2 regions of the Lactobacillus apis genome follow, and region 1 is predicted to be linked to the other one. Evidence: predicted binding sites of a transcription regulator. Region 1 holds the regulator's gene; the other holds the start of a gene.
What was found. The regulator LexA, encoded in region 1, represses DNA repair genes until DNA is damaged. The targets are predictions, from matches to a motif close to CNAACANNTGTTNG.

Region 1 (4,438 bases):
GTGGTCTTGAAGACGGTAAATGGGAATTAAATTTAGTTAACTTTCGTGACTTTACTTCTGATGTTCATCATCATGTTGATGACACGCCATACGGCGGCGGCGCAGGCATGGTCTTACAAATTATGCCAATTAAAAAGGCACTTGATTCACTTGCCAATAAAGGTAAAGTAATTATTACTGCACCACAAGGAAAGACTTTCAATCAGAAAATGGCACAGGAATGGTCAAAAGAAGATAATTTGACTTTTATTTGTGGCCATTATGAGGGTTTTGATCAGCGTGTTTATGATTTAGCGGATGAAACTGTTTCAATTGGAGATTATGTTTTAACTGGTGGAGAATTGCCAACGATGAGTATGGTAGACGCAACTGTACGGCTATTACCTGGTATTTTAGGTAACGCAGCCTCTCCAGTTGAAGAAAGCTTTGCACATGGCTTATTAGAATACCCGCAGTATACTCGACCAGAAGATTTTGAAGGGATGAAGGTCCCAGCTGTTTTGACTTCAGGTAATCATCAAAAAATTGATGAATGGCGTCATAAAGAGTCGCTACGAGCAACGTATTTGCATCGGCCTGATTTACTGGAAAATTATGAACTTAGTTCTCAAGAAAAAACCATGTTAGAAGAGATTAAACAAGAAGACACAAGAGCTTGATTTTACAAGCTTTCTTTGCTAAGATAACAAAGGTGCAATTGTAATGTACTAATAGTTATGGGTGTTCCGCTGGCGTAGATAATCGTTGATGAATGCCGAAGAAGGAGAAAAATATGGATCCATTAATTCAAGAATTAACTAAAGAACAATTACGTGATGATATTCCTGACTTCCGTGCTGGTGACACTGTTCGTGTTCACGTACGTGTTGTTGAAGGTTCTCACGAACGTATTCAGATGTTCGAAGGTGTTGTAATCAAACGTAAGGGGGCAGGTATTGCTGCAACTTATACTGTACGTAAGATTGCTTCTGGTGTTGGTGTTGAACGTACCTTCCCAGTAAATGACCCTCGAGTAGCTAAGATTGAAGTATTACGTCACGGTCGTGTACGTCGTGCTAAGCTTTACTACTTACGTGAACGTCATGGTAAATCTGCAAGAATCGCAGAAAAGCGTCGTTAATTCACGCTTAAATAAAAAAGAATCACTCCGTAAAGGAGTGATTCTTTTTTGTTTATGTTAAAATATTCATTAAAATATTTTTAATGAGGAAAAGAATTATGAAAGAACCATTTTTGTTAGAATTTGATCCTGAACCGCGGGCGGTTTTAGAACCAGATCATGAAAAAAAGATTAATAACTTTCGCTTTCAGCCTAAGTTACTGTTTGCATTCCTAACTCCTGATGTGATTGGTGATTTCTTGGCTCGTCATCCTCATAAAAAAATTGGGTTCTTTGACTGTTTTGAAGGAGAAACTCCAATTTATGAGGTTGATTTGGACGAAGAAAAAATTACTTTTTGTCAAGCGAAGATAGGTGCTGCAGCTGCTGTGATGCTATTGGATTGGTTAATAAGTTACGGTGTCAAGCAAATTTTAGCAATAGGATCAGCAGGCTGTTTAATTGATTTACCAGAGAACTATTTTCTAGTGCCTACAAAAGCTATTAGAGACGAGGGCACATCCTTTCATTATATGAAACCAGGAACGTATATTGACTTAAAGTCAGAGTTTTTAATTAAGACCAAAAAATTGCTGAATGAAGAAGGTCTTAAGGTTGAAGAAGTAACTACCTGGACTACTGATGGCTTCTTTAGGGAAACTGTCAAGAAAGTAAAGCAGGCTAAAGAGTTGGGAGCCTCTTGTGTAGAGATGGAATGTGCAGCAATGGCTGCGTGTGCACAATTTAGAGAGGCAGATTTTGCACAAATATTATTTACGGCAGATTCTCTTAAAGACATAGAAAAGCATGACGAAAGAGGTTGGGGCAGTGATGCTCGTGAAAAAGCCATCAATTTAGCAGCAAATATTATAGCCAACATTTAATTTCCAACTTTGTGAAAAATGGAAGTGTGAAACCGATGTGAAACTATGCTGCATTTCACAAAGTTTAAAACAAATATTGATATAACAGCATTCAATACCGAAATAACTTCAAAAATTTGTGAATTACATTTTAATAATTGCTGTGGAAAGATAAAAGGACAAATTTTGCATTTCTGCTTTATTTAGATGCGACTCAAAAATGTAGAAAAAAACCATTGAATTCCGAATAAAACTAGTTCGTAAATTTCAATGGTGTAATAAATAGTTTCTAAATAATGTTGTTTCGATATAAGCCAACAACTTTACCTAAGATATGAACGCTGTTCAAGAGTATTGGTGCCATACTATCATTTTCTGGCTGTAAACGGTAATGATCTTTTTCTTTATAGAACCGCTTGACGGTTGCTTCATTTTCATCGGTCATTGCAACAACAATCTCACCGTTAGTAGCAGAGCTTTGTTTACGGACAATTACATTATCTCCGTTTAAAATACCAGCGTTAATCATGCTTTCACCGTGAACTCGTAGCATGAATAAGTCGCCAGCATCATTAGCTAAATCAGGGGGAAGTGGGAAATAATCTTCAATATCTTCAACGGCTAAAATAGGCTGACCTGCTGTGACATCACCAACAACGGGAATATCAGTAGGCTTGACACCAAGTGCCTTTTTGCCTTCTTCTGTTATTTCTAGTGCTCGAGGTTTAGTTGCGTCCTTAACAATTAAGCCTTTTCTCTCTAGTCTAGAAAGATGACCGTGAACCGTAGAAGTTGATGAGAGTTCAACTCCTTGGCAAATTTCTCTAACAGTGGGAGGGAATCCGCGTTTTTCAACGGTATCATATATATAACGAAGAATTTGTAGTTGCTTAGAACTTTGCTTATTGGTCATTTTTTTCTCCCATTCGTTAGTTAATTCTTTGTATTAACTACATTCTAACAAATAATGTTGCCTAATACAAACAGGCGTTCTAAATAATTATTCTTTTTTTTATCCAAAAAGTAAGGTAGACTTTTACAAATGAGAGGTGCAAAAATGACTGAAAACAATGAACAAAGATTAACTGAAGAGCAAGAAAAAAAACTAACTGATAGAATCAATGAGTTATACCATAAGAAAGAAGCTCAGGGATTAACTAAAGAAGAGGAAGAGGAGCGACAAAAGCTTCACAAAGAATTTATCAGAAATTTCCGTGCTGGCTTTAAACAAGACGTCGAAGACTTGGTTATCGTAGATAAAAATGGTAAAGAAGTAACTTCCGAAAAAGCAAAAAAGGCACAGCGTAAGAAAGGCTTGAGAAAAGACTGATTTATAGCTTTTAATTTACTTATTTTTTAGGTAAGATATAACTATTGGACAAATTGAGGTGATTATTTTATGAGTTTAGGATTAGCAATTGTATTAATTATTGTAGCGCTGCTAATAGGTCTTGTTGGCGGATTTTATGGTGCTAGAGCATACATGAAGAAATATTTTAAAGATAATCCACCAATCAGTGAAGATATGATTGTTGCCATGATGTCACAAATGGGTCAAAAACCTTCTGCTAAAAAGGTAAACCAAGTGATGAACATGATGAAACATCAAAAATAAAATCTTAACTAGATTGACATCAGACGGAGGATTATTTCTTCCGCCTTTTTATTTTGAAAGACAGGTGAAAAATGGGTATATTTTTTAAGTTAGGCTGGTTTTTTAAAAAGGAAAAGAAACGCTATTTAATCGGTGTTGCTTTTCTAGCACTAACTTCAATAATTAACTTAGTACCACCAAGAATTTTGGGTTTAATGGCTGATCAATTAGATAAAGGTCATATTTCTTGGCAAGAATATGCGACTTTAATCTTAGCCATTGTACTAGCTGCGTTAGTTTTATATGCTTTCCGCTATTTTTGGCGTCGTCAAATTTGGGGTGGTGCAGCCGAATTAGAATTGCAAATGCGCTCTAAACTGTTTGAGCACTTTATGGAAATGGATCGTACATTCTATCAACGCCATAGAACAGGTGACCTAATGGCACACGCCACTAATGATGTTTCAGCGATTCAGGAAGTTGCGGGTGAAGGTGTATTGACATTAGTTGATTCACTTTTGATGAGTGTAACAACAATGGTCGCAATGATAGTATTTGTTGATTGGCGGTTAACAATCGTTGCACTTATTCCATTACCATTTCTTGCCTGGGGGGCATGGAAATTAGGCGATCAGCTATACGGTGCGTTTGATGAATCACAGGCTGCTTTTTCTCGTTTAAACAATAAAACTCAGGAATCGATTTCTGGGATTAAGGTTCTAAAAACCTTTGGTCAAGGAAAAGAAGATACTGAAGCCTTCAATGACATGGTTAATGATACGATTAAAATCAATAAACGTGTCTTTAAGTGGGATTCATTATTTGACCCATTGGGAACGCTTCTTATTGGACTGACCTATACAATAACTATTATTTATGGTG
Region 2 (4,438 bases), 160 kb from region 1:
TACTTTATCCAGTGGTATTTCTGGGTTTTATCATACTTTATGCAATATTGCGGAGAATCATCCAAAATATAATCTACATCCAATTGATACAAGAATGACTGTTCGTTTACAAGGTGATTTGGTTTTGGCCACTTCAAGAATGATTAACAATGGGTTAGATCTCGATACCATTCTTGAACGAGTTGAAAAAATTCGTTCCACAATTGACGAAATTTTTGTTCCTAATGACTTGAATAACCTTAGTAGAGGTGGTCGTTTAAGTAATGCTGGTGCATTTATCGGCTCAATGCTTAATATCAAACCACTGTTAACTTTTAAGGACGGTAATATCGTTGCATTTGAGAAAATTCGCTCAATGAAGCGTGCTTTTTCAAGAATTAAAAAGCTAACCACTCAAAAAATTGATGAATTACCTTATAAAGATAAAATCAAGCTTTTCATTATTGATTCAAATGATAGTGAGCAGGTCAATGAAGCTAAAGAGTGGATAGAGAAAGTGTTCCCTAACCAGAATTATTCTGTCACTACCTTTAGTCCGGTAATTGCTACGCACTTAGGTGAAAAATCGTTTGCAATTGGCTGGATGATTGATATTGATAAGATTGATTTGGGCTAAGTAGAAGCAGCTTATAGGCTGCTTTTTTTGTAATTTGAGGTAAATAAACATGGAAAAAAGAGATCAATTTACTAATTGGGCAATTGAACTTCAAAGTCTTGCTCAAGACGGATTAGCATACGGTCACGACCGGTTTGACCTAGAGCGATATACCAGAATTAGGGAAATTGCTACAGAAATTATGTCTGCTAAGACTGGTTTACCAATAAAACAGGTAAAAGAACTCTTTAGTAGCGATGATGGTTACCAGACTCCAAAATTAGCAGTTCGCGCCGCGATTTTTAACGACGAGAAGATCTTGCTTGTTAAAGAAACGACTGATGAACATTGGTCAATGCCAGGTGGCTGGTGTGATCCTAATTTAACAACGACTGAAAATTGCATCAAAGAAGTTAAGGAAGAAGCTGGACGCGAAGTCGAAATTGAAAAAGTAATTGCGCTAATTGATAAATCCGTTAATGTTCATAATCAAAAAAGAGTAGAGCGTGCAATTAATTGTTGCAGTGTCTTTTTCCTTTGCAAAGAACTTGGCGGTAAATTCGTTGTAAACACTGAAACGACCGAATATGATTATTTTGACGTTGATCATCTTCCACCATTATCAGTAAATCGTACTACTGCAGATGAAGTAAAAATGTGCTTAAAGGCTGCACATGATCCGCATTGGCAAGTTATTTGTGACTAACATAAAAAAGCTGGATAGTTAATCCAGCTTTTTTTCTCCTTGATTTTTAACATTAGCAATTTCATTTAAAGCATCACGTTGTTTCTTTTGGTCAACATGCGTATATAAGTCTGTTGCCGATGTGCCTTTTTGGCCCAATTGTTGCGCAACGAGCACTTGATCTTTAGTTACACCATAAAGTTCGGAGGCAAGCGTATGACGCAATTTATGCGGTGTTAACGGATGGCCAAACGCTGCAGAGTATTTATTAACCATTTTTTCAATTGCATTAGTTGTAATTCTCTTAGTTTGACCATGCCATCTGGTAAGGAAAAAGGCATTCTGCTTTTTATCAGCAAAATAACGCTTCTTACGTATTTCTCGATAACTGTTCAAATACTTAATCGTCCACTTTGCAATTGGCACGCTGTCGCGTTGACCACCTTTTCGGGTTACATCAAGTGTAGCTTTCTTTAAATTGATGTCAGCTAAGTCAATTCCTGCACACTCAGAAACTCTTATTCCAGTTCCTAAAATAAGGGCAATAATTGCCATATCGCGTTCTTTATTGATTTTAAAAGATGGCAGGGCATGCTTGTTGCACTGCTTTTCAAAATTTTTATCAATAAAATCCAAAAACTGATATTTTAAATCACCAGTATACATATGAGACTCCAAAATATGTGCGCGGTAGTTTAACGTTTTTGTATTGTTAAGTGAGTCAATCTTCAACATAACATTTCTTTCGAAATAAGGCTCACCATTGTTATTATCGGCTGTGATGGTTAAAAACTTAAATAAAGAGCGCAATGCATTGATTGAGCGGTTAATTGTAGTGGGGGAGTTCAAGTTACCCTGCTGATTTTTAACATGCCCCAAGTAATTGATATAAAGCATTATGTCGTTACGCTGAAGATTAGCCAAAGTATCAGTAGTAATATGCTGGTTGTCTTCAGCATCAGATATTCCTTCTTGCCTTAACCAATCAAAAAAACGCCTGATTTCAGTCAAATATTGGTAAGAGGTTGCTAAAGAGTGATTGGTACCAAAATTATACTCTTTAACAAAATCCGGCATTTTCTTCAATTCTTCTTCAATAAGGTCTAAGTACTTTTTAGTTTCCACGTAGTTCTCCTAACTATGCTTTTTAATCATTATAAAGCAAAAACGGAATGTATGTTTGTCTTTTTGCTAAAAAGAGTGATTTAATCCTATTTTGTAACTAGGGGAGCAGAAGGATGGGGGAGTGAGTAATAGTCAGACTACTTTACATAGCATTTATTTTATAAAGTACATCCTAACAAATTAATTCATCTCAACCATCATATAGCTTGACGCGTAAGGAATATTTACTTTAGGTTATCAAAACTCTAGAGGAGAAGGGGACGTTTTTTATCTATTTCATGAAGTAAAGTCTATTTTATTGTTAGTTTCCTATGATTTATTAGACTTTTACCCACGTCTCTAACTTATCAGCAAATCTATCTAAATCGAACTGACATTTTGTATTTTTACCGCAGAACCAGTTTGAATTGCTACGAAGAATTTAAAAAGCTGATCTTTAAACCTAAGATTAGCTTTTTAAATACGCGATAAAATTTTTGATAAAAAAGTTTAACTTGTTTTGACAACTTTAAACAAGTTAAACTCAAATAAATTTTACTAACAACTAATAGTGTACGCTTATACCTATCATTAAAATTATAGTTTTAATGATAGCAACTAAAAAAATAGTTGAGCTACTTCATTTTTTGACCCAAATTGAATATTTGACCATATGGAATCCTTTACGGAATAAATGCCCTAATTTCTCTACAAATATAATTAACTGAACAGTGAATTTCGACAATTTTCTACTTTTGTTCAAAAATCGTTTTCTACCTTAATTGAGTGAAAATTCTGCCGAATTAGCTAATCTTTTGATCAGTTATCGAGCAAAAATGATTTTGACGCGCTTAAAATCACTCTAACAGCACAGCAGAAGATAGTATCCGTAAACAAAAGTATTTTGGTCCTATTAAACTGATCTTTTTAGACAATTGAACTCAAACATTTGCTTAACAAAAAAGTTTGATGCTAGTACTAGTAATTTAAATACACGAGTAATGCTCTCACTGATAAATAATATTCTCTTCAGTTTTTTATATTTAACTTTACATAATATATATTATACGAAGTTATACATATGGAGAAATCATAAGTCCTACTTTTCAAATGAATTTTCTTTTTATTTCTTTTTTCCTACTAATCATTTTAAAAAACTAAAATGATGACCTGTTAATGCTTAAAAAGCTAAAACAGACAAAAATCGAATTAGTTGGTTGATTTATATTTTAGCGACACTTTCTAACCGGTATATATTAGTGAATTAGCACATTGCTTTTTTGAATGTTATTTATTTAAGTGCATCAATGATGCTACTTCATTACTATTTTTATTTTTGGTTTTGAAACTAAATAAATGGTTATAAAAAGCGCTTTCTGTATTTACTATTTCTAGTTTATATATTATTATTAATTGTCCAAAAACTGGTCTTAAAGAAATTTTGAATAGCATTGACAGTACCTCTTTTGGTGACTTAAACTATTATTTGCAAGCTTTTATCTCTTCACTTTAGGTTTATTTTTTTAGCCCTTTTTATTTGCTTTTTTTTGTTTTTGTCCTACAATACTATCTGGGGTATAGTTAAAAAACAATTTTGCTAATCTGTGGCTTTAGCTACATTATTAGTTAAGTTGTTTTGTTCATTATTTTTATTGTTTTAATTTTTAATTCTATAATTGTTCTGTTATTATGGAAGATGGAATTATATTTTTGAAAGGGTTGAATTTATTCCATGAGTATAAATTTAGGAAAAGAAATATGCCGTCGTAGACGTGAACAGAAACTGACGCAGGAGGATCTCGCTGAGTTAAGCGATTTGTCAGTTAACTTCATTTCACGTCTTGAACGCACTAAGAATCAGAATATTAGTATTCAGAAACTAGACTCAATTGCTAGAGCCCTGAACACTACTACTCCAGACATCATTATGAATGCTTACCGCTTTAAAGAAGTTAAAGTTGAAAATCATCATGATAATACACCAGTATTTATCAAAAAAGTTCTTAATGAATTAAGAAAGATGTCTCCAGAAAAAGCTGAACGAGTATGTAAAT

Region 2: xerS (tyrosine recombinase XerS) is a predicted target of LexA. The motif match lies at 2,450-2,463, and genes of this name have one in related genera.

Annotation. Positions count from the first base shown of each region.
Region 1 is NZ_CP029476.1:951,697-956,134, reverse strand. Features, by position in the region: gene trmD (tRNA (guanosine(37)-N1)-methyltransferase TrmD) at 1-659, shown strand, start outside; gene rplS (50S ribosomal protein L19) at 773-1,120, shown strand; gene DKL56_RS04605 (nucleoside phosphorylase) at 1,216-1,983, shown strand; gene lexA (transcriptional repressor LexA) at 2,252-2,875, opposite strand; gene DKL56_RS04595 (DUF896 domain-containing protein) at 3,020-3,292, shown strand; gene DKL56_RS04590 (YneF family protein) at 3,362-3,577, shown strand; gene DKL56_RS04585 (ABC transporter ATP-binding protein) at 3,649-4,438, shown strand, end outside.
Region 2 is NZ_CP029476.1:794,987-799,424, reverse strand. Features, by position in the region: gene DKL56_RS03895 (DegV family protein) at 1-616, shown strand, start outside; gene DKL56_RS03890 (NUDIX hydrolase) at 666-1,301, shown strand; gene xerS (tyrosine recombinase XerS) at 1,320-2,405, opposite strand; gene DKL56_RS07860 (hypothetical protein) at 3,672-3,836, opposite strand; gene DKL56_RS03880 (helix-turn-helix domain-containing protein) at 4,117-4,438, shown strand, end outside.